DNA from 2 places in the Bacillus paramobilis genome. Region 2 is predicted to be linked to the other one. Evidence: a T-box and tRNA genes for the amino acid it is inferred to sense, from the RefSeq annotation. Region 2 holds a T-box; the other holds one or more tRNA genes.
The links. A T-box is a leader RNA that pairs with one kind of tRNA and senses whether it is charged. The one in region 2 lies ahead of ileS (isoleucine--tRNA ligase), so its partner is inferred to be a tRNA-Ile.
Positions count from the first base shown of each region.

Region 1: it has a tRNA-Ile gene. The T-box ahead of ileS (isoleucine--tRNA ligase) is inferred to sense a tRNA for this amino acid. The anticodon was not compared.

Region 1 covers NZ_CP151108.1:5,254,266-5,266,416, forward strand. Annotated here, with positions in the region: rRNA gene rrf (5S ribosomal RNA) at 1-20, opposite strand, end outside; rRNA gene AABL52_RS26920 (23S ribosomal RNA) at 70-2,991, opposite strand; tRNA gene AABL52_RS26925 (tRNA-Ala) at 3,072-3,147, opposite strand; tRNA gene AABL52_RS26930 (tRNA-Ile) at 3,158-3,234, opposite strand; rRNA gene AABL52_RS26935 (16S ribosomal RNA) at 3,365-4,916, opposite strand; gene AABL52_RS26940 (pro-sigmaK processing inhibitor BofA family protein) at 5,136-5,405, opposite strand; gene AABL52_RS26945 (YaaL family protein) at 5,621-5,842, opposite strand; gene recR (recombination protein RecR) at 5,857-6,453, opposite strand; gene AABL52_RS26955 (YbaB/EbfC family nucleoid-associated protein) at 6,468-6,794, opposite strand; gene dnaX (DNA polymerase III subunit gamma/tau) at 6,820-8,508, opposite strand; RNA gene ffs (signal recognition particle sRNA large type) at 8,641-8,905, opposite strand; gene tadA (tRNA adenosine(34) deaminase TadA) at 8,985-9,485, opposite strand; gene AABL52_RS26975 (isochorismatase family cysteine hydrolase) at 9,593-10,132, shown strand; gene AABL52_RS26980 (deoxynucleoside kinase) at 10,258-10,893, shown strand; gene AABL52_RS26985 (deoxynucleoside kinase) at 10,896-11,564, shown strand; gene AABL52_RS26990 (DUF3797 domain-containing protein) at 11,600-11,992, opposite strand.
Region 2 covers NZ_CP151108.1:3,167,104-3,179,254, reverse strand. Annotated here, with positions in the region: gene AABL52_RS16270 (class I SAM-dependent methyltransferase) at 1-690, shown strand, start outside; gene AABL52_RS16265 (tetratricopeptide repeat protein) at 1,008-5,210, shown strand; T-box leader at 5,309-5,548, shown strand; gene ileS (isoleucine--tRNA ligase) at 5,603-8,704, shown strand; gene AABL52_RS16255 (DUF418 domain-containing protein) at 8,757-9,842, opposite strand; gene AABL52_RS16250 (TetR/AcrR family transcriptional regulator) at 9,844-10,428, opposite strand; gene AABL52_RS16245 (M36 family metallopeptidase) at 10,764-12,151, shown strand, end outside.

The DNA of each region.
Region 1 (12,151 bases), 2.1 Mb from region 2:
TCTCTGCCATCATCACCAAACTATGAAGGCATATTCCTTCAAAACTAGATAACATTTGCTACATATTATATGGTTAAGTCCTCGATCTATTAGTATTCGTCAGCTCCACATGTCACCATGCTTCCACCTCGAACCTATCAACCTGATCATCTTTCAGGGATCTTACTAGCTTACGCTATGGGAAATCTCATCTTGAGGGGGGCTTCATGCTTAGATGCTTTCAGCACTTATCCCTTCCGCACATAGCTACCCAGCTATGCCCTTGGCAGAACAACTGGTACACCAGCGGTGCGTCCATCCCGGTCCTCTCGTACTAAGGACAGCTCCTCTCAAATTTCCTACGCCCACGACGGATAGGGACCGAACTGTCTCACGACGTTCTGAACCCAGCTCGCGTACCGCTTTAATGGGCGAACAGCCCAACCCTTGGGACCGACTACAGCCCCAGGATGCGATGAGCCGACATCGAGGTGCCAAACCTCCCCGTCGATGTGGACTCTTGGGGGAGATAAGCCTGTTATCCCCGGGGTAGCTTTTATCCGTTGAGCGATGGCCCTTCCATGCGGAACCACCGGATCACTAAGCCCGACTTTCGTCCCTGCTCGACTTGTAGGTCTCGCAGTCAAGCTCCCTTATGCCTTTGCACTCTACGAATGATTTCCAACCATTCTGAGGGAACCTTTGGGCGCCTCCGTTACACTTTAGGAGGCGACCGCCCCAGTCAAACTGCCCACCTGACACTGTCTCCCGGGTCGATAAGACCCGTAGGTTAGAATTTCAATACAGTCAGGGCGGTATCCCACCAGCGCCTCCACCGAAGCTAGCGCTCCGGTTTCAATGGCTCCCGCCTATCCTGTACAAACTGTACCAAAATTCAATATCAGGCTACAGTAAAGCTCCACGGGGTCTTTCCGTCCTGTCGCGGGTAACCTGCATCTTCACAGGTACTATAATTTCACCGAGTCTCTGGTTGAGACAGTGCCCAAATCGTTACACCTTTCGTGCGGGTCGGAACTTACCCGACAAGGAATTTCGCTACCTTAGGACCGTTATAGTTACGGCCGCCGTTTACTGGGGCTTCAGTTCAGAGCTTCGCTTACGCTAACCCCTCTCCTTAACCTTCCAGCACCGGGCAGGTGTCACCCCCTATACTTCGCCTTACGGCTTCGCAGAGAGCTGTGTTTTTGCTAAACAGTCGCTTGGGCCTATTCACTGCGGCTTTCCGTTAAGAAAGCACCCCTTCTCCCGAAGTTACGGGGTCATTTTGCCGAGTTCCTTAACCAGAGTTCTCTCGCACACCTTAGGATTCTCTCCTCGCCTACCTGTGTCGGTTTGCGGTACAGGCACCTTTTATCTCGCTAGAAGCTTTTCTTGGCAGCGGGGAATCAAAGACTTCGCTCCATAAGGAGCTTCCCCATCACAGCTCAGCCTTCACGATAAGCGGATTTGCCTACTTATCAGCCTAACTGCTTGGACGTGCACAACCAATCGCACGCTTCTTCTATCCTTCTGCGTCCCTCCATTGCTCAAACGATAAAGAGGTGGTACAGGAATATCAACCTGTTGTCCATCGCCTACGCCTGTCGGCCTCGGCTTAGGTCCTGACTAACCCTGAGCGGACGAGCCTTCCTCAGGAAACCTTAGGCATTCGGTGGACGGGATTCTCACCCGTCTTTCGCTACTCATACCGGCATTCTCACTTCTAAGCGCTCCACCAGTCCTTCCGGTCTGACTTCACTGCACTTAGAACGCTCCCCTACCACTGATACCATTGGTATCAATTCGCAGCTTCGGTGGTGTATTTAGCCCCGGTACATTTTCGGCGCAGAGTCACTCGACTAGTGAGCTATTACGCACTCTTTAAATGGTGGCTGCTTCTAAGCCAACATCCTAGTTGTCTAAGCAACTCCACATCCTTTTCCACTTAATACACACTTTGGGACCTTAGCTGGCGATCTGGGCTGTTTCCCTCTTGACTACGGATCTTATCACTCGCAGTCTGACTCCTAAGGATAAGTCATTGGCATTCGGAGTTTGACTGAATTCGGTAATCCGATGAGGACCCCTAGTTCAATCAGTGCTCTACCTCCAAGACTCTTACACTTAAGGCTAGCCCTAAAGCTATTTCGGGGAGAACCAGCTATCTCCAGGTTCGATTGGAATTTCTCCGCTACCCACACCTCATCCCCGCACTTTTCAACGTGCGTGGGTTCGGGCCTCCATTCAGTGTTACCTGAACTTCACCCTGGACATGGGTAGATCACCTGGTTTCGGGTCTACGACCACGTACTAAACGCCCTATTCAGACTCGCTTTCGCTGCGGCTCCGCCTCTTCAGCTTAACCTCGCACGGGATCGTAACTCGCCGGTTCATTCTACAAAAGGCACGCCATCACCCATTAACGGGCTCTGACTATTTGTAGGCACACGGTTTCAGGATCTCTTTCACTCCCCTTCCGGGGTGCTTTTCACCTTTCCCTCACGGTACTGGTTCACTATCGATCACTAGGGAGTATTTAGCCTTGGGAGATGGTCCTCCCAGATTCCGACGGAATTTCACGTGTTCCGCCGTACTCAGGATACATTCAAGAGAGAACGAAGTTTCGACTACGGGGTTGTTACCCTCTACGACGGACCTTTCCAGGTCGCTTCGTCTACCTCGTTCCTTTGTAACTCCGTATAGAATGTCCTACAACCCCAAGAGGCAAGCCTCTTGGTTTGGGCTATGTTCCGTTTCGCTCGCCGCTACTCAGGAAATCGCATTTGCTTTCTCTTCCTCCAGGTACTTAGATGTTTCAGTTCCCTGGGTCTGTCTTCCTTACCCTATGTATTCAGGTAAGGATACCATACCATTACGTATGGTGGGTTTCCCCATTCGGAAATCTTCGGATCAAAGCTTACTTACAGCTCCCCGAAGCATATCGGCGTTAGTCCCGTCCTTCATCGACTCCTAGTGTCAAGGCATCCACCGTGCGCCCTTTCTAACTTAACCAAACTAAAAATTAAAAAATATGAGCTACACTGTTATCTAGTTTTCAAAGAACATACCATTTGCTATTTAAAATAGCTTTTTGGTGGAGCCTAGCGGGATCGAACCGCTGACCTCCTGCGTGCAAGGCAGGCGCTCTCCCAGCTGAGCTAAGGCCCCAAAAGTTGTATGGTGGGCCTAAATGGACTCGAACCATCGACCTCACGCTTATCAGGCGTGCGCTCTAACCAGCTGAGCTATAGGCCCATACAAATTGCAGGATTTATTTATATCATATCCTCATTTAAGAGTCAATACTTAATTGAACTCTCAAAACTAAACGAAAACGAAACACGGAAACTTATATTGATGAACAGTGTTCATCAATTCTCCATAGAAAGGAGGTGATCCAGCCGCACCTTCCGATACGGCTACCTTGTTACGACTTCACCCCAATCATCTGTCCCACCTTAGGCGGCTGGCTCCAAAAAGGTTACCCCACCGACTTCGGGTGTTACAAACTCTCGTGGTGTGACGGGCGGTGTGTACAAGGCCCGGGAACGTATTCACCGCGGCATGCTGATCCGCGATTACTAGCGATTCCAGCTTCATGTAGGCGAGTTGCAGCCTACAATCCGAACTGAGAACGGTTTTATGAGATTAGCTCCACCTCGCGGTCTTGCAGCTCTTTGTACCGTCCATTGTAGCACGTGTGTAGCCCAGGTCATAAGGGGCATGATGATTTGACGTCATCCCCACCTTCCTCCGGTTTGTCACCGGCAGTCACCTTAGAGTGCCCAACTTAATGATGGCAACTAAGATCAAGGGTTGCGCTCGTTGCGGGACTTAACCCAACATCTCACGACACGAGCTGACGACAACCATGCACCACCTGTCACTCTGCTCCCGAAGGAGAAGCCCTATCTCTAGGGTTTTCAGAGGATGTCAAGACCTGGTAAGGTTCTTCGCGTTGCTTCGAATTAAACCACATGCTCCACCGCTTGTGCGGGCCCCCGTCAATTCCTTTGAGTTTCAGCCTTGCGGCCGTACTCCCCAGGCGGAGTGCTTAATGCGTTAACTTCAGCACTAAAGGGCGGAAACCCTCTAACACTTAGCACTCATCGTTTACGGCGTGGACTACCAGGGTATCTAATCCTGTTTGCTCCCCACGCTTTCGCGCCTCAGTGTCAGTTACAGACCAGAAAGTCGCCTTCGCCACTGGTGTTCCTCCATATCTCTACGCATTTCACCGCTACACATGGAATTCCACTTTCCTCTTCTGCACTCAAGTCTCCCAGTTTCCAATGACCCTCCACGGTTGAGCCGTGGGCTTTCACATCAGACTTAAGAAACCACCTGCGCGCGCTTTACGCCCAATAATTCCGGATAACGCTTGCCACCTACGTATTACCGCGGCTGCTGGCACGTAGTTAGCCGTGGCTTTCTGGTTAGGTACCGTCAAGGTGCCAGCTTATTCAACTAGCACTTGTTCTTCCCTAACAACAGAGTTTTACGACCCGAAAGCCTTCATCACTCACGCGGCGTTGCTCCGTCAGACTTTCGTCCATTGCGGAAGATTCCCTACTGCTGCCTCCCGTAGGAGTCTGGGCCGTGTCTCAGTCCCAGTGTGGCCGATCACCCTCTCAGGTCGGCTACGCATCGTTGCCTTGGTGAGCCGTTACCTCACCAACTAGCTAATGCGACGCGGGTCCATCCATAAGTGACAGCCGAAGCCGCCTTTCAATTTCGAACCATGCAGTTCAAAATGTTATCCGGTATTAGCCCCGGTTTCCCGGAGTTATCCCAGTCTTATGGGCAGGTTACCCACGTGTTACTCACCCGTCCGCCGCTAACTTCTTGAGAGCAAGCTCTCAATCCATTCGCTCGACTTGCATGTATTAGGCACGCCGCCAGCGTTCATCCTGAGCCAGGATCAAACTCTCCAATAAAGTTAGTTTGTCTAGCATCTAAAAATAAAAATTGACGTTTCACGTTGTTTGTTTCGTTTAGTTTTCAAAGTTCAACATCGCGTTTCAGCGACTTTTATAATTTAACATTTTGCGTTAAATCTGTCAACAACTTTTTTCTTTCGTTCCTGACGACGCTTATTAATTTATCATATTAATCATTTGTTCGTCAACACTTTTTAAAAAAATGCCAAAATAATTTTATCTTGGCATGATATAAAGCTTAATAACCACTAATGCAGCAACACCGGGTAGACCTAATAAACTTGTGATTGCTGCTGTACCCAAGTTAATTGGAATATGAAAATCAAAATATGTTCCTATAACATTTACGATAAAGAGTAATGCTATTCCCAAAGTAACATGAAAAAGCGCTTTTCCTATAAAACGTAATGGCTTTGAAGAAACACCAAAAACAAGAAAAATAAAAACTAGAGTAAGAATACAAACAATAACAATTGTAGAATTCATTTTCTCCCTCCTTATGAATGACCTATACACACTCATTTGTATGGGACAAGACGATAAAAAAGAACATGTATCATATAACTCCAGTCGTTTTATCTCGTTCACCTTTATTCGACAACACTTCCTTCATAAAAACCACTATTCGTTCTTTCCAAACGAAATAACCACTAAATGTTTAACGAATAAAATAAAAGGTTCTGCTTTTTCAGCAGAACCTTTTACCATTGTTCCATTTTTACAGGGCGACGTTTTGCTTCTTTTAACAAGAAGAAATATTTTGCCTCTGCTATTTTCAAAGAACAAATCACATCTTGAGATGGTTCCACACTTTGTTCAACCATTCTCTTCTGACGTAACCATTCATTCTTCACCTTTTCTAATAGTACAATTAGTTTATCATCATACTCTTTGCGCAATTTACCCTTTTTTTGAAAGAACATTTTTGTTTCTCCTCTTATACTTCTCTACGACCTTCTAACGCTTTCGACAGTGTCACTTCATCTGCATATTCTAAATCTCCACCCACTGGCAGACCATGTGCAATACGAGTTACTTTAATACCTGTCGGCTTTAAGAGGCGGGATATATACATCGCTGTAGCTTCCCCTTCAATATTAGGGTTTGTTGCCAATATCACTTCTTGTACCGTTTCATCATGCAGTCGCTTTAAAAGTTGTGGGATATTAATGTCTTCTGGTCCAATTCCCTCCATTGGAGAAATCGCACCACGTAACACATGATATACACCTTGATACTCTTTCATCTTTTCCATTGCGATTACATCTTTCGGTTCCTGCACAACACAAACAACCGATTGATCTCGATGTGAATCATTACAAATATAACAAGGATCGCGGTCAGTAATATGTCCGCATACAGAACAATATGCTAAATCTCGCTTCGCATTTACAAGTGCTTTTGCAAAACCTAACACATCATCTTCTTTCATATCTAATACGAAAAATGCCAATCGAACCGCTGTTTTCGGTCCGATTCCTGGCAATTTCATAAAACTATCAATTAGTTTTGATATTGGTTCTGGATAATGCATATATCAATATCCTCCTAGAACATTCCACCCGGTAAGTTTAAGCCTTTTGTAAATTTACCCATTGTAGAATTTGAAAGTTCATCAGCTTTTTTAAGTGCATCATTTGTTGCAGCTAACACTAAGTCCTGTAACATTTCGATATCTTCTGGATCTACAACTTCTTCTTTAACTTTCACTTCAAGAATTTGCTTATGACCATTTGCAATAACTGTGATCATACCGCCACCAGCTGTACCTTCAACTGTTTTTTCGCCAAGTTCTTCTTGCGCTTTCGCCATATCTTTTTGCATCTTTTGCATTTGTTTCATCATGTTATTCATATTTCCCATTCCGCCACGCATCATAATTAATTCCTCCTAATTATTATTACTCTTTTATTTCAATCAGTTCTTGTCCTACTAATTTTACTGCCTCTTCTATAAGAGGATCTTCTTTTTTCTCTGGGCTTTCTTCAGCATTCCCACCTTCACGCTGTAAAAAATCTTCACGGATTTTACCCCATTCACTTTTTGGAATGGCAATCATATTTAATCTTTTACTTAGCAATTCAAATAAAGCTTGTTCCACTGTATCCATGGCTTCTCGATTCTCGCTTGCCATTTTACAGTGAATCTCATATTGAAACGCTAAAACGTAAGTATCATCTGAAGCTGCTACTGGTTCACTATTTTCTAATAAAACAGCAAACGCTACTTTGTTGTATGCTTTGAGTCTTCCTAACAACTCACCCCACACAGCTTTTAATTGTTCTAAATCCTGACGCTTCGCTTGCTTTAACACTTCATTTACACGCCCGACAGGAATCTTCATACTCCCTGTTCGCACTGGCTTTGGTGTTGCACGTGTCTCTCTGACTTCCTGCTGCACACCAGCAGGCACACCATTCTTTTTGACCTCTTCTAACTCTTTCTCCAATTGCTGCATCCTGTTCATAATCGCTTGTAAACGATCTGCACCGTTCGCTTGCATCATAAACTGTTGACACAGTTGTACCATAACAACTTCCAAGAAAATTCGCGGATGATTTGTCCACTTCATTTCCTGTTGTCCCTTACTAAGAGTATGAATGATTTCATAGATTACTTCCGGTTGCATCTCTTCACTTAACATCCGGAATTGCTCATCTACCATTACTCGTTCCAACATATGTTCCAGTTGTGGTGAAGTTTGATATAAAAGCATATCGCGATAATAGTAAATGAAATCCTCCATAAAGCGAACTGGATCTTTCCCTTTCCCCATCATCTCATCTATGATACGTAATGCTCTTGATACATCATTTTCACGTATACATTCTACTAAGTTACCTAAGTATTGTTGAGAAACCGAACCTGTTACAGCTAATACATCTTCTGTCGTAACTGTCTCATCACTATAAGATATCGCCTGATCAATAAGACTCAGCGCATCACGCATACCACCTTCAGCGGCACGTGCAACAATTTGTAACGCCTCATCTTCTACTTGCGTACCTTCATTCGTCACAACCGTCGATAATCTCTCAACAATATCATTTACTGATATTTTTCGAAATTCAAAACGCTGGCAACGTGAAATGATTGTAGGCGGAATCTTATGCGGTTCTGTTGTCGCTAAAATAAAGATGACATGTCCTGGCGGCTCTTCTAACGTTTTTAAAAGCGCATTGAAGGCACCCATGGAAAGCATGTGGACTTCATCAATAATGTATACTTTATATTCTACAGCACTTGGAGCATATTTTACTTTATCTCTAATATCTCGAATTTCATCTACACCGTTATTTGAAGCCGCATCAATTTCTAATACATCTGAAATGGATCCTTGTGTAATCCCCAAACAAGAAGGACATTCATTACAAGGTTCAGCTACCGGAGCATGTTCACAGTTGATTGCTTTTGCAAATACTTTTGCAATTGTCGTTTTTCCTGTTCCCCTCGGCCCAGAAAATAAATAAGCATGTGAAACTTTCTCTTGAAGAAGGGCATTTTGCAACGTTTTTGTCACGTGCTTTTGACCAACTACATCTTCAAACTTTTGCGGTCTCCATGTTCGGTATAACGCTTGGTATGACACGAAAATACGGCCTCCCTCAAAGGTTATTATCTCATTTATTATAACCCATTCTGTTTATAGATTCCAAAAGTTATTTTCTATACAAAAAACCCACCTTAATATTAAGGTGAGTTTTGTATACATATATAACTGCCGTGCACCTTCTGTCGATTACGTACCATAAGCGTTACTCAAGCAGTTAGCTCGGTTCAGGCACTCCTGCGGCACACGAGAAGACCCGCTTATTGCTGCTTCCTTCCGGACCTGACAAGGTTCACGGGGTCCCGTTGCGCAGGACCCAAACGTCAACACCACTTACTTAAGGCAGACCTTACAGCAACATAACCTCGAGAAGGGATTCGGCCTCGCTAGAGCGGATTGCGAGTATAGGGCACCGCTACCTCCCCGCTTAGCACGGCAAAGTTAAAACCAATATTCGGTTGCCTTCATTAAAGGCATTATCAGTATAACTTGTTTTTTTATAAAATGCAAATACGTTAATTCTCTTTGCTTTTCTCTAATTTCTTGATCGCTTTTCTTTTTTTGCGAAGCTCTCTAAAAAAGTTTGTTAACAACGTACCGCATTCTTTTTCTAATACACCAGCCACTACTTCACATTGATGATTAAAGCGTTCATCCGTTAAAAGATTCATCAATGTCCCTGCACATCCACCTTTCGGATCACTTGCACCATATACAACTCGCTTCACTCGTGATAAAACAATTCCACCCGCACACATCGGACAAGGCTCTAATGTTACATATAATGTCGCATCTTCTAAACGCCATGTCCCTAATTTTTTGCATGCCTCATCAATAGCTAATAACTCAGCGTGAGCTATTGATCTTTGCTCAGTTTCCCTTAAATTATGAGCGACACTAATTACTTCACCATTTAACACTATAACTGCACCAATCGGTACTTCTTGTATTGCCTCTGCCTTTTTAGCCTCTTCTATCGCTAACTGCATAAAATAAATATCTTGATCGTGTTCCATACCATAGTCCTTTCATTACAAATAACGTACACTAATTTCCATTTACTACACATGGGATAACTTTTACAAATTCAATCCACCCTAATAAAAAAGAGAGGGGATTGCATATGAAGAATACTGCCTTACTCATTATCGATATGATTAATGACTTTCAATTTTCACACGGGCCCACCCTAGCCAAAAAATGCGAAATTATAACAAACCCTATTTTACAATTAAAGAAAACAATGAAATCCTTTGGCTATCCCATAATTTATGTTAATGACCATTATCAACTTTGGAGATCTGATATTGACCAACTAATTACTCATTGTACAAATGAGTATAGTGAAGATATCATTCATAAGATTGCCCCAAATTCCGATGATTACATTTTTATTAAACCACATTACTCTGCTTTTTATGAAACACCTTTAAATTCTTTATTAGGCTATTTAAAAATAGAAAATCTCATATTAACAGGAGTCGCAGGGAATATATGTATCCTCTTTACAGCTAACGATGCTCATATGAGAAATTATACACTGTATGTACCACAGGACTGTATCGCCTCTAATCATGATCAGGATAACTTACATGCTTTAAAAATAATGGAAGCCACATTAAAGGCAAATATAGTACCGTCATCTCAAATAAAAATTAATTAATACATATATCTATTTTCTAACTTTTTATATCAAATTAACCCGCTCGCTTCCCTCTTGTGCTACAATAATTCTGTTTTGTGTTTTTAGTAGTCACGGTAAATCACTGATTGAAAGGAGGAAACAGCGTGACCGGAGTACCATTTATCACGGTTGAAGGACCAATTGGTGTTGGAAAAACTTCACTTGCGAAGGAAATTTCAACTCACATGCAACTCCACTTACTAAAAGAGATTGTTGATGAAAACCCTTTTTTAGGAAAGTTCTATGAAGACATCGACGAATGGAGTTTTCAAACAGAGATGTTCTTTCTTTGTAATAGATACAAACAATTAGAAGATATTAACATAAAGTATTTGAATCAAAGGAAGCCAGTAGTAGCAGATTATCACATATTTAAAAATCTAATTTTCGCATCCCGTACATTAAAAGATTCTCAATACGATAAGTACATGCAAATCTATCGTATCCTTACACAAGATATGCCTGTACCAAACGTAATCGTTTATTTAACGGCTAGTTTGGAAACATTACAAGCACGAATTGCAAAGCGCGGAAGAGAATTCGAAAAAAATATGGATCCAAATTACTTACTACAGCTCACAAAAGATTATGAAACTGCAATGGATACGTTTAAAAAGGACCATCCAGACATCCCAGTATTGAAATTTAACGGAGACGATATGGATTTTGTAAAAAATCCTGATGATTTAAACGTTATCCTATCTGCCCTTCAAAATACTCTCTTAAAGGAGTCGAAATAATAATGAATTTAAGGCAAAAATATGATATACCCAATGACGCAGTAATCACTATTGCTGGAACAGTAGGTGTCGGTAAATCAACTATGACAACTGCATTAGCTAACGCTTTAGGCTATCGCACATCATTTGAAAAGGTAGACTCTAACCCGTATTTGGACAAGTTCTATGCTGATTTCACACGCTGGAGCTTTCACTTGCAAGTGTACTTTTTAGCAGAACGATTTAAAGAACAAAAAAGAATTTTTGAATACGGTGGCGGTTTTGTTCAAGATCGCTCTATCTATGAAGACACTGGCATTTTTGCAAAGATGCATCATGAAAAAGGTACAATGACGGAAACTGATTATGAAACATACAAAGGTTTATTTGACGCTATGGTCATGACTCCTTACTTCCCTCATCCTGATTTATTAATTTACTTAGAAGGTTCTTTCGATGATATTGTTGATCGAATCCAAGAACGCGGACGTCCGATGGAACAACAAACACCAATTGAGTATTGGAAAGAGATGCACGGCCGTTACGAAAACTGGATTAATAACTTTAATGCATGCCCTGTTTTACGATTAAACATTAATGAATACGATATTTTAAAAGATGGTGATTCGATTGAACCAATCATTAAAAAAATTGGCCATTTTTTAAAACAAACACGTAAACTTGTAAAATAAAAAACCCGTGCATACGCACGGGTTTTTCTATTAAATTACTTCTTTTTTGTCGGAGCAATAATTTCACTCTCAGGTTTTCCAGCATTAATACGCTGACGAACAGTACTTGTACTAATATCGTATGTTTCAGCAATCTCTTTAACAGTCATTTCTTTCCCGTTAATCACTGCTGTTAATACTTTACCTGTACGTTTTGGAGCTGCTTCTTTCTTTACAGCTTCTTTTTCAACTTTTTTCGGCGCCTCTACTTTTGCCGCAGTTTGCTTTACATCACAAGTGCAACCACAAAGTTTACGGAATGTATCATCGCTTATAATGCGTGACACATTTGCACCACTGTTTAAAATTCTATTGTTCTTACAGACAGGACATTGTACATAATATAAAGTTTTTCCATCTAAAGGAAACGTTTGTATAATAAGATCCATGTTGACTCCTTTCATATCTATGAAGATAATCATCGGAATATGAGTGTGTAATAAGGAGAAAAATCTCCTTACACCATACTTTATGATTGGTTTTAAAATAAAAACTCGTTACGTGTTGGTAACGAGTTCTCCAATCTCCACTTATATGCGCTGTTGTCA
Region 2 (12,151 bases):
TCAAAGTATACAGGCATTGATAGTGGAGAAACATTACTAGCTGAAGCGAGAGATCTGTTTTGTTTACTTCCGTTTGAGTCAGAATTTCTTGAGGGAGATGCTACAGAGATTGAATTGAACGATACATACGATATAGCAATTTGTCATGCTTTCTTATTACATATGAGTTCGCCAAAAACGATACTACAAAAAATGATGCATTCAGTTAAAAGGGGCGGAAAAATAATCTGTTTTGAACCACATTGGATATCAAATATGTCTTCATACTCTTTAAATGGAGAGAATCAATCGGAAATTATTAGACTAGGTACTTTGCAGCAGTTATTTGAAAGTGACATGCAGAGAAGCGGAAAAGATGGAAATATTGGTATGAAAATACCGATGTTTTTAAGTGAACTAGGTGTGAAAAATATTCAATGCAGAGTAAGTGATAAAGTGAACTTTTTAGATTCTAATATGCACCATAATGATAAACAAAGTTTGTATCAATCATTAAAAGAAGAGGGGATTGCAGGGAATCCAGGTGATAGGCAGCAATTTATAGAGCGTTTAATGACTAGAGGATTAACATATAATGATGCGCTAGCTCAATATGAAGCTGAACTCCGATTTTTTAAAGCGTTTCAAATGCACTCTTCTTTAGTATATGCTCCGAATATGAAAATTACATTTGGTGACATAGAATGTTGAAAGATAGCGATTTATTGAGGATTGTCATTTTTGTCGGTAAGTCGATATCCACCGTATAATCGCTGATAAATTTTGAAAATCGCCGATATAATTTCATGTATGGATTCCAGCTTCCAATAGATAAGATCCTCATGTTACGTTATTCCATATAATCAAACAAAATACAGAGAAAAACAATCATTTTTACTATATTTTGTTATAAATTCGAATAATATTAAATAATACTATCCATTATAGGAGATTTTAGTTGAATACCTACAATATGATGTGTAAAATCTAAGCAAGTAGCAGTGCAAATAAATATTCGAGGTGAATACATGCTAGATTTTAAGCAGTTAGATGCTTGTTTGAAAGACAAGAGATTTATAGATGGATTACAGGAAATAAATAATGAAATTTTATATATAAAAGAAAAGAATACTTTATCTTATTTGAAGAATTGGATTGCTAGTGTTCCTTCACATAAGGAGTTTGATACATTAATACGTCTTACTGATGAAGGACTTATGCACCAATACAGTTCATTCCTCATTCGCTACGCCTACAAAAAATTCCCAAATATGAGAACGCTCTCTTTATATTGTGATGAGTTAATTGATGAGCGGAAAATACTTGAAGTAGAACAGTTGTTAAAAGAATCATTAGAAGAAGTAAATAAAGAAGAAATAGAAGCTGATCTTTTAGCGAAAACATATTTTACGTTAGTACGATGTCTGTTGGAAATGAAACGAAATGAAGAAGCCCTAATCTATATGCAAAAGGCAGAGGAGTACAGTGCACGTGCCGTTTTTGATAAATGGGGCTACGTCTATATGCATACAGGTGAATGGGAGAAAGCAGAAGAGCAATTTATAGCTGGCATGCAGCATAAAGATTGTGAAGAGTTATCTACCTATTTATTATCACAGTTATATGCGAATCAAGGAGAACAAAAACGTGCATTACAGCTAATTAATGATGCGATTGTAAAGTTCCCGCAAGTACCATATTTTCATTTTGAAAAGGTAAAATATTTATTAGATTTAAGGAAGTATGAAGAAATGTTAGCGGTAATAGATAACTTAAATAATCAACTTCCTTATCATGCGTATAAAGCTTACTTTGTACATTTACGTGCAGAAGCGCTTTACAAAATGAATAAACTTGTAGATTTACAACAGTTATTAAAAGAAGAAAAAAGTTTAAAAGAATCTTTATATCATAATTTAGAAAAAAATCCAGATGGAAAAAAGGTGCACTTACCGATAGTTCCCATTGTCCAAAAGGATAATTATTGTGTTCCGACAAGTTTAGAAATGATGTTGCAATTATGGGGAGAAAAACGTACACAAGATGAAATAGCAGAATTTATTTTTGATATGACAGGCTCGAAGTTTTCAGATACTGTTTCTTATTTAGAAGAATTAGGTTATGAATATCGTTATTTTAAAGGGAATGAGGAAAATTATAAGAGACTACTTAATGAAGGGATTCCTGTTTTATTAAGTATAGATATTGAGCATGCTTCACATGTGCAAGTGCTATCTGGATATGATGATACGTTACAAGTTTTTTATGTTCAAGATCCGAACTTTATAGAACCAGTTATTGTGGAATATAGTAAGTTACAAGAAAAATATCGTTACACAGGTTGTTTAGCGATTACGTTTGTTCCGAAAGAAAAGAAGGAGCAACTAGCATTTTTAAATGAAGAAGAAAATCATTATTTTAAATCTGTTTTTTCTCTTACGGATCATTTAGATGAACATGATCAAGAGGGGATTCATAACTTAGTACAATTTTTAAAAGAGACGAGTGATAATCCGAATACGTGGTTATATACGGTTAAGCATTTAGATGTTGAAGTAGATAATGAGTTTATTATATCTTGTATTGAAAAGTTAATGGAGAAGTTTCCGAACTCGGATTTTGTTAAATTGCATGGTGCGCAGTGCTTTATTCGCCTTCAAGAATTAGAAAAAGCCGGGCAAATGCTGATAAGTGTTGAGAAGAAAAATAATCGTGCTTTATATCATTTAATAAACGGAAGATATGCTTTTGAACAGGAAAGTTATATAGAAGCGATTTCAAGTTTTCGTTCATCATTACAATTAGACGCAGATCAGCCGATTGCTTGGAGTTTTCTCGCTTTATCATACATGTATATCGATCAATCTGAAAAGGCGTTGCAGTTTTCTCAAGTTGCTTTAGAACGTAGTCCAGAAAGATTCACTTTAACGAATCATGGGTTAATATTAATAGATTTAGAAAGATATGAAGAAGCGTATGAAATTTTTAATGACCTATTAAGAGAGAATAAAAGTGAGGCACATGTATGGTATGAGCGCGCGAGATGTGCGCATCATTTAGGGAAATTACATTTAGCGATAAAAGGGCTTAAAATAGCGATTCATTTGGATAGTAATGCACCTTACATCTATACAAAACTTTCGGAAATATACGAGTCTGATTTGAAGGATGAGGAAAGTACGAAAGAAATTTTATTAAAAGGTATTGAGAATTGTGACGATAAGGCACCTCTATACGTAAAACTCGGTGACTATCATTTTCAAAATGATAGTCTGGAAGAAGCAGAAACATTGTATAATCGTGCTTTAGAAGAAAATCATGATGATGTTTATTCTCACTTTGGACTTACGCAAGTTTATATGGCGAAAGAACAGTACAAGGAAGCGAAACAATATATTCTCGGTATTGAAAACCAAATTGAAAAGAGCCAAGATTTTCTTATGAATGCGGGAATGGTTCTATGGGATGCTGAGGTTGAACTTGGTGGAAATGAAGAAGGGTTTAAAGTAGCTTTGTCTAAGTTAGAGAGTGGTATAAAGCAGAGCGAATATAATGTGGCAAGTGCGTTAGATGAATATGTGAATAGAATTAAAGGAACAGTATTTGTACAAAGAGGTATAGCATTCTTAAGAACGTTACACAAAGAAAGAAATAAAATAAGCGAATACGGTTGTTATACAGGTATTTTATATGAATCTATTGGGCAGTACGGCCAAGCGATGAAAAGGTATAATAAGTCGATAGAACAAAAGGAAACGGCATTACCTTATTACCGAATTGGTGAAACACTCATGGCATTAGGGCAATTGACGGAAGCAAAACAAGCGTATGAAACATGTTTAGAGCTTGATGAGAATTTCGTAGGTGTACATTTACAGCTTGCGGAAATATACGAAAAAGAAGAAAACCGTTCTAAAGAACAAAGTCATATGGTTCAGGCGATGAAAGAAGAGCCGATGCATATTAATATGGAATATTTGGCACAGCTTTCAGTAGAAATGAATCTTCAGGAAGAGTTACTGACGGAACTAGAACAATTAGCGGACGAAGTACCTGAAATATGGCGATTAGATGCGATTGCATATGTGTATGGAGCGATGGATGAAATAGATAAAGAACAAGTACAGATTGAAGAAGCGCTACAATTAGATGGTGAGCATATAGAAGTTCTATATCATTATGCAAAAGTGTTAGTGAAAAATAGAAATGAAAAAGCAATTGAGATTGCAATGAAAGTGATACAAAAAGATGCAAATAATGAACGTATATTTGATGTATATGTAAAATCGATAGAACAACATAAGAAATTGTCTAACATACGAGATTTTCTTCATACGTTAAAAGTGAAGAAGGCAGATAGAAGTATGGCATTTATGTATGCTGCATCTGCAGTTACAGAAAGATGGATTGAACGTCAACAAAATGAACAGCCGAAGAAATCCATAATTACGAGAGCTTTTTATCGTATGAAAAACCGTGCGAAAGAAATTTCGATTATTACTACAATCATTGATTTGTATGAAATTTCGTTAAAGTTAAATCCGAAAAATAGTATGGCAGCGCAGCGATTTGCACTATTTTACGAGAATGTGGCGATGTATAAAGAGGCGATAGATGTATTGCAAACATCGTTAGAAAATAGATGGGATTACGATGTAGCAAAGCAACTTGTAAATCTATTCATAGAGTGTGAGGAAGAAGATATGTTACGGGATGCTTCAGAATTAACGAAGCAAATGGTTCGAGAGTTACCAGATGATTATGATACGCTTCTTTTACAAGCACAAGTATTCTTTAAAATAGGGGAAGAAAGAAAAGCAGAAAAGATTACCTTACAATTAACGGAGCAAACACCTTTTGTAAGTAGAGCGTTTCTTGCTTTAGGAGAAATGTATCAAAGTCAAGAAAGGTTTGAAGAGGCGATTCATATATTAGAAAATGCTTCTATACATCATCCAAATGAAACAGCGATTCTTCTTTCTTTAGCATCTTCATATCATGGTGCCGGACAAACGATAAAGGCAGAAAAAATAGCAAATGAAGTATTAACAATTGATGCGAGTGATTTGTTAGCAAGATACGATCGTGCTTGTTATTTAGCGCAGTTAAACAGAATTGAAGAGGCGAAGGAAGAGCTTGAAATTGTTCTTCGTGAGGATGAATCCGGATTCTTTGCTGAACTTATCGAGGATGATGAAAATTTAGCAGCATTGCGAGAATTTGAAAAGTAATTGTATAAGAATCGCGAAAAAGGGTATAAATAAAAATATATTTCGAATTAGTTGACAATTTGTTGCCCAATGGCATAAAATAGCTTTTAACAAAGTATACAAATCTGAAGACGAGAAAGAGTAAAATAGTGTACTGTTCCCCAGAGAGCCGGTATGTTGCTGAAAGCCGGTGTTCAGACGTTATTTGAAAATCATCTCCGAGGAGCCGAGGCTGAAAATAAGTAAGCCCGGACGGATGTCTACCGTTACAAAGAACACGTATGATAGTACGTTGCTAAGTGCTATTAGCGAAGAGCTAATAGAATTAGGGTGGTAACGCGGTTAAACCCGTCCCTACTTCATAGGGACGGGTTTTTTGTGTGCTTTAAAACATTCAAAAGGAGTGATTGTAGATGAAGAAAGTAGATGTAAAAGAGTCAGCTGTTGGGAGAGAAACACGTATTCGTAAGCAGTGGAACGAGCAAAGTATTTTCGAGCAATCAATTCAGAATCGAGAAGGCGCACAATCTTTTGTGTTTTATGAAGGACCACCAACGGCGAATGGATTACCGCATGTAGGTCATGCACTTGGACGAACAATTAAAGATGTAGTAGCAAGATATAAAACGATGGCTGGTTATAAAGTGTTAAGAAAAGCGGGATGGGATACACATGGTTTACCTGTAGAATTAGGTGTTGAGAAGCAACTTGGTATTTCTGGTAAACATGAAATTGAAGAGTATGGAATTGAGCCATTTATTCAGAAGTGTAAAGAAAGTGTATTCACATATGAGAAGCAGTGGCGTGAATTCACTGAAAGCATCGGTTATTGGGTAGATATGGATGATCCATACGTTACGTTAGAGAATCCATATATCGAAAGTGTATGGCATATTTTAGGAACGATTCATGAAAAAGGCTTATTGTATAAGGGACATAGAGTTTCACCATATTGCCCAAGTTGTCAAACTTCACTAAGTTCACATGAGGTTGCACAAGGGTATAAAACAGTAAAAGATTTAAGTGCAACAGTTAAGTTTAAAGTGAAAGATAGTGAAAATGAATATTTCTTAGGGTGGACAACGACACCTTGGACACTTCCAGCAAATGTTGCGCTCGCTGTAAATCCAAATATGGAGTACGTGAAAGCGAAACAAGAAGGTCATGTATACATTGTTGCGAAAGAACGTGTACAAGATGTATTAAAAGAAGACTATGAAATATTATCTGTTCATAAAGGTGATGAATTAGTAAACACATCTTATACAGCACCATTTCCAATGAAAGAAGTTACGAATGGCTACCATGTTATTGAAGCAGATTTTGTCACGGCAGATAGTGGTACAGGACTTGTTCATATCGCTCCAGCATATGGGGAGGACGATTATAGAGTCGTTCAAAGTGAAGGATTGTCATTCTTGCATGTTGTAGATGAGAAAGGTGAGTATACAGAAGCTGTACCATTTTTGAAAGGGAAATTTGTAAAAGATTGTGACGTGGATATCGTTCGTTATTTAGCGAAGGAAGGCTTACTATATCATAAAGAAAAGTATGAACATAGCTATCCGCATTGCTGGCGCTGTGATTCACCACTTCTTTATTATGCAGGAGAGAGTTGGCTAATCCGAACAACTGCAATTAAAGATACATTTTTACAAAATAACGATTCTGTTACTTGGTATCCAGACCATATGAAACATGGACGCTTTGGTAAATTTTTAGAAAATATGGTGGACTGGAATATTAGTCGAAATAGATATTGGGGAACACCATTAAATGTATGGGAATGTGAAAGTTGCGATCATCAATTCGCACCGAAAAGCATTGCTGATTTAAGAAAGCATAGTACGAAAGAAACACCAGAAGATTTAGAATTGCATAAGCCGTATGTAGATGAAGTGCAAGTTTGCTGCGAAAAATGCGGAAGTACAATGAATCGTACACCAGAAGTAATTGATGTTTGGTTTGATAGTGGTTCCATGCCATTTGCTCAATATCATTATCCATTTGAAAATAAAGAGTTATTTGAAGAGCAGTTTCCAGCAGATGTTATTGCAGAAGGCATTGATCAAACGCGCGGCTGGTTTTATAGTTTATTAGCAGTATCAGCACTATATACAGGAAAAGTGCCTTATAAGCGAGTGTTATCGCTAGGGCATGTATTAGACGAAGAAGGACAGAAAATGTCTAAAAGTAAAGGAAATGCACTAGATCCAGTTGATTTAGTAAATCAGTTTGGTGCAGATGCTTTAAGATGGGCGCTACTCGTTGACAGTGCTCCGTGGAATGCGAAGCGTTTTTCTGAAAGAACAGTACTGGAAGCAAAATCTAAATTTGTAGATACATTAGTCAATGTGTATAGCTTCTACGTTTTATATGCAAATTTAGATGAGTATAATCCGAAAGAAACGTATGATGTAAAGCGGACGAAATTGGATGAATGGGTATTATCAAGATTGCATAGCACGACGAAAAAAGTGAGAACAGCACTTGATGAGTATCAATTTACGAATGCAGCTCGTGAAATCGCGGCGCTTGTAGATGAAGTAAGTAACTGGTACGTAAGACGATCACGTAATCGTTTCTGGGAATCTGGTATGAATGCAGAAAAAGCAGCTGCGTATGAGACACTTCATGAAGTGCTTGTGACAATTAGTAAATTAATCGCACCATTTACACCGTTTGTCGCTGAAGATATTCATTTAAATTTAACTGGAAGTAGCGTTCATTTAGAGGATTATCCAGTTGTGAACGAATCACTACTTCAGCCGAAATTAGAAGCAGAAATGGATGCAGTTTTACAAGTTGTTGAACTTGGAAGAAGTAATCGTAATCAGCATTCTTTAAAAGTAAAACAGCCGTTAGCGGAACTTGTATTACTAGCACATAATGAGAATGATATGGATTGGGAATCGTATCGTGATATCGTCATGGATGAACTAAATGTCAAAGCGTTCCATGTTGAACTCGATGAAACGAAATATACGTCCTATCAATTAAAGCTGAACTTTAAAACAGCTGGGCCGAAGTTTGGTAAAAATGTGAATGCATTAAATGGCTGGCTAAAACAATTATCAAAAGAAGAAGTACAACACTTTGTATCTACAGAAAGAGCAGTTTACGAAGCTGCACCAGGAGAAGAAGTAGTGGTAACAGCTGAAGATGTATTAGTAGAGAAAGTTGCAAAATCAGGATTCTCTAATACGACTAACGGAAAATATACAGTTATGTTAGATACGAATGTAACGGAAGAATTGTTACAAGAAGGAGTAGCGCGTGAATTCATTCGAGCGGTTCAAGAATATCGTAAGCAGTTGAATTTACCGGTTAATTTACGAGTCGATGTTATTCTTGATACAGAGGAAGAACTAAAGCGAACGTTAACGAATCATAAAGAGTTGTTGGAAGAAAACTTACTCGTTAAGCAATTTACATTTGATCATTTAACAAAGGAAGACGATGAACTATCTTTAGGTGAAGCAAAAGTTCGAATTAAATTAAGCGCGGCTCATTAAAGAAAAAAGGAAGTTGGAATCATTCCAACTTCCTTTTTCGTATGGAGGTAAATTAACTAGCTAATTTCCTCATAATCCATTCGATAGGTCCTCTAGAAAATTTCTTTCTCCATAATACGCTAAACAAAATACTGGAAATGAAAAATGCAGTAGCAAATAATAAAACGAATAGTAGTGATTGATGTTCCATTCTATTTAATAGAATTAATGTCCCAATACCGATAAATACATGACTGACATAATGAGTTAACGTTAATTGTCCTGTTTGTACAATGGAAGTGACAAACCAAGTATTACTATATTTTTCAGCGATATTGAGGCATATGATTAATATAGTAATAGCGGATCCTGTAGCAGATAAAATATATAAAATGTTTGGTAAAATGGGTCCTGTATTAAATAAAAATGTGGCGGCTTCTTTGCCGATGTATGGAATAAAAAAGTGTGTAAGTCCTTTTGATAAAAGTTCTGTTAATATTGTGATTGTAATACCCAGTAAGAGTAATCTTTCTTTAATTTTCTTATTATGAAGATCTAACCTGCCAATTATCATACCGATTAAGAAGAACGAGAACCAAGGAAAAATTGGGTGATACCCATTAAAGAATAAGTTGCGAAGAAAACCCTTTATTGTCCAGAAGTCTACATAATTTATAAATGGAGTTGGACCTCCCCAGCCCTCGAAAGTATTAAAAGTAAGCTGAAGAGATTGTGCGATGAGTAGGATAATAATAGATAGCAATAGTAATACTTTTTTGCGTACTGTAATGAGTAATGCAGCAATGAAAAGGTAAACACCGTAATAGTGTAATATATCCCCAGTCCACTCCATTACATATAGTAGTAATCCTAAAATAAATAAGAAAAGTGATCGTTTCCAGATGGTCTTTCGGCTATTAGAAATTTTTATTTGTTCATTGCTAGCAACGGCTGACCTAGTCATTAAAGTTATACCGATGCCTGCAAGTATAACAAACAAAGCAGAAGCTCTACCTTCAAATATTGACATGAAGGTTATTAAAAAAGGGGGACCATTTCCTTCTGCACCTGTTATTACCATGAAATTGACAAGTAGCATACCAAACATCGCCAAAGCTCTAGCAAAATCTAAGCCGATAATGCGCTTATTAGTATTCACTTCAATCCCTTCTTTCAAAAATGCTATTTACAGCTTCAATCCAAATTTGTTTATAATCTATCTTTGCGTCAATCATCATAAAATTTCCGATATTATCAAGCACTAATGCTAACATATGAGCTTTTGAAACTAAATTTTTATTTTCAATTAATTGAAGTTCATTTGCTTTTGTAAGGAGTACTTCAAATCCATGTAAATATTCTGTTTGCACAGTTAGTAATCGATCTTTGTACATATTGTTTCTGGAAGATAGTAATACATACTCTTGCAACACACGATTAAAATAAGGGTCGTTTCGCTGTTCATCAATTATTTTAAGACCAATTGCAGTGCATTTTTCAATAAAATTTGGTTTCGTAAATTCTTCTGTATGAAAATACGAAGAGAACTGCATCGCTTTACATAATTCTGTAAAAATACATTCAATTAAGGCATCTTTAGACTTAAAGTAGTAATATATAGATGGTTTTGCGATACCAACCTCCTCACCAATCATCGTATAAGTTGTTTTAGCAATACCGTACGTAGCAAAAAGGCGATAACTTGCTTCCATTATTGAAGAGAGTGTTTCTTCACTTTTACTCATATAGTTCCTCCTAAAAAAAGGTTATTAACATCGTATCATTCATAAGTGATTTTTTCAACCTACCGTTAGGTAAAAAACGGCCTATTTTTTTACACAGTAATATGAAAAGTTTCGGGGGGAAGGGAAGGAATGGATTTAGAAATTTCTTTCTAAAGTATTGTTTTTACTTTACACATAAATATTGAGAAAATTTCACTCACCCTAAATGGAAAGGTAATAGAATTGTTTATAGAGAATTACTCGTAGATTCAATTTTTATCCCCCCATTTTGTGGGGAATGATTGCCTAGTGGTAATGGGATAAGGTTGAGCTACTTTATTAGGGGGAGTGGTTCTATGTTTAATAAAAAAATGGTGGCAATGGCAATGACTGTGCCATTAGTAATGGGGACGATTTCTACGGTTTCGGCATTGGAAAAACAACAGCAAGTAAAGCTAGAAGCTTATTCACCGCAGAAAAAAGCAACTGAATATTTAAAAGAAAATGCTGCGCAGTATGGATTGAAAGCTGACCTCTCAGACTTGCAATATATTTCTACAACAGAAACGTCAGTAGCTTCATATGTTAGGTTCCAACAAGTTGTTAATGGTGCACCTGTATTTTCAAAACAAATAACAGTTACGCTTAACGGAGAGGGAAAGGGAGTACTCGCTGTTTCTGATTATCAGCCTGTTACAGGTGTGAAGGAAGTAACGACAAAAATTAGTGAAAAAGATGCAATACAAAAATCAATGGCGTATGTTGGAGAAGCAAGTGAGCAAAATTTATGGGCTCCTACAGATAAAGAGTTCGGATATATTGTTGAAGAAGGAATTGCTCGTCCAGTATATAAAGTTGTAGTCCATTCTAATAATCCATTTGGTGCATGGGAAACATTTATTGATGCAGAAAATGGAAAGTTAATTAAAAAGGTTGATATAAATCGAAAAGCTGAAGGATCAGGAAAAGTATTTTTACCTAACCCAGTCGTATCTAGTGGTAGTAAAGTTGGCCTAAAAGATAATAATGATGCAGATTCAACAGCTCTAACGAACCAATTGAAGACTGTTACGTTAAAAGGTTTAGATGGAACAGGATTTTTAATTGGAGAGTATGTAACGATTTCTTCAAAAGCAAAAACAAAATCTACAAACTTACAATTTAACTATACACGTGCAAATGATAGCTTTGAAGATGTGATGTCGTATTATCATATCGATACATTACAGCGTTACATTCAAGGGTTAGGTTTTAAAAATATTAATAACCGTTCGATAAAAGTGAATGTTAATGGTACAACTGATGATAACTCATTCTATTCTCCATCAACAAAAGCTTTAACTTTCGGTACTGGAGGTGTTGATGATGCAGAAGATGCTGGTATTATCGCACATGAGTATGGGCATTCGATTCAAGATAACCAAGTTCCTGGCTTTGGTAGTTCAGCAGAAGGTGGAGCGATGGGAGAAGGATTTGGCGACTTCTTAGGTGCTACATATGAAGATGCAGTATCGACTACTGGATATGGTAAAGCATGTGTTGGAGAATGGGATGCGACAGCTTATTCTAGTTCAGATCCAACATGCTTACGCCGATTAGATACGAATAAAGTATATCCGAAAGATATAACGAATGAAGTGCATGATGATGGTGAAATTTGGGCGCAAGGTCAATACGAAATGGCACAAGCTTTTGGACGTGATGTAGCAACGAAAATTATTTTACAATCACATTGGTCATTAAC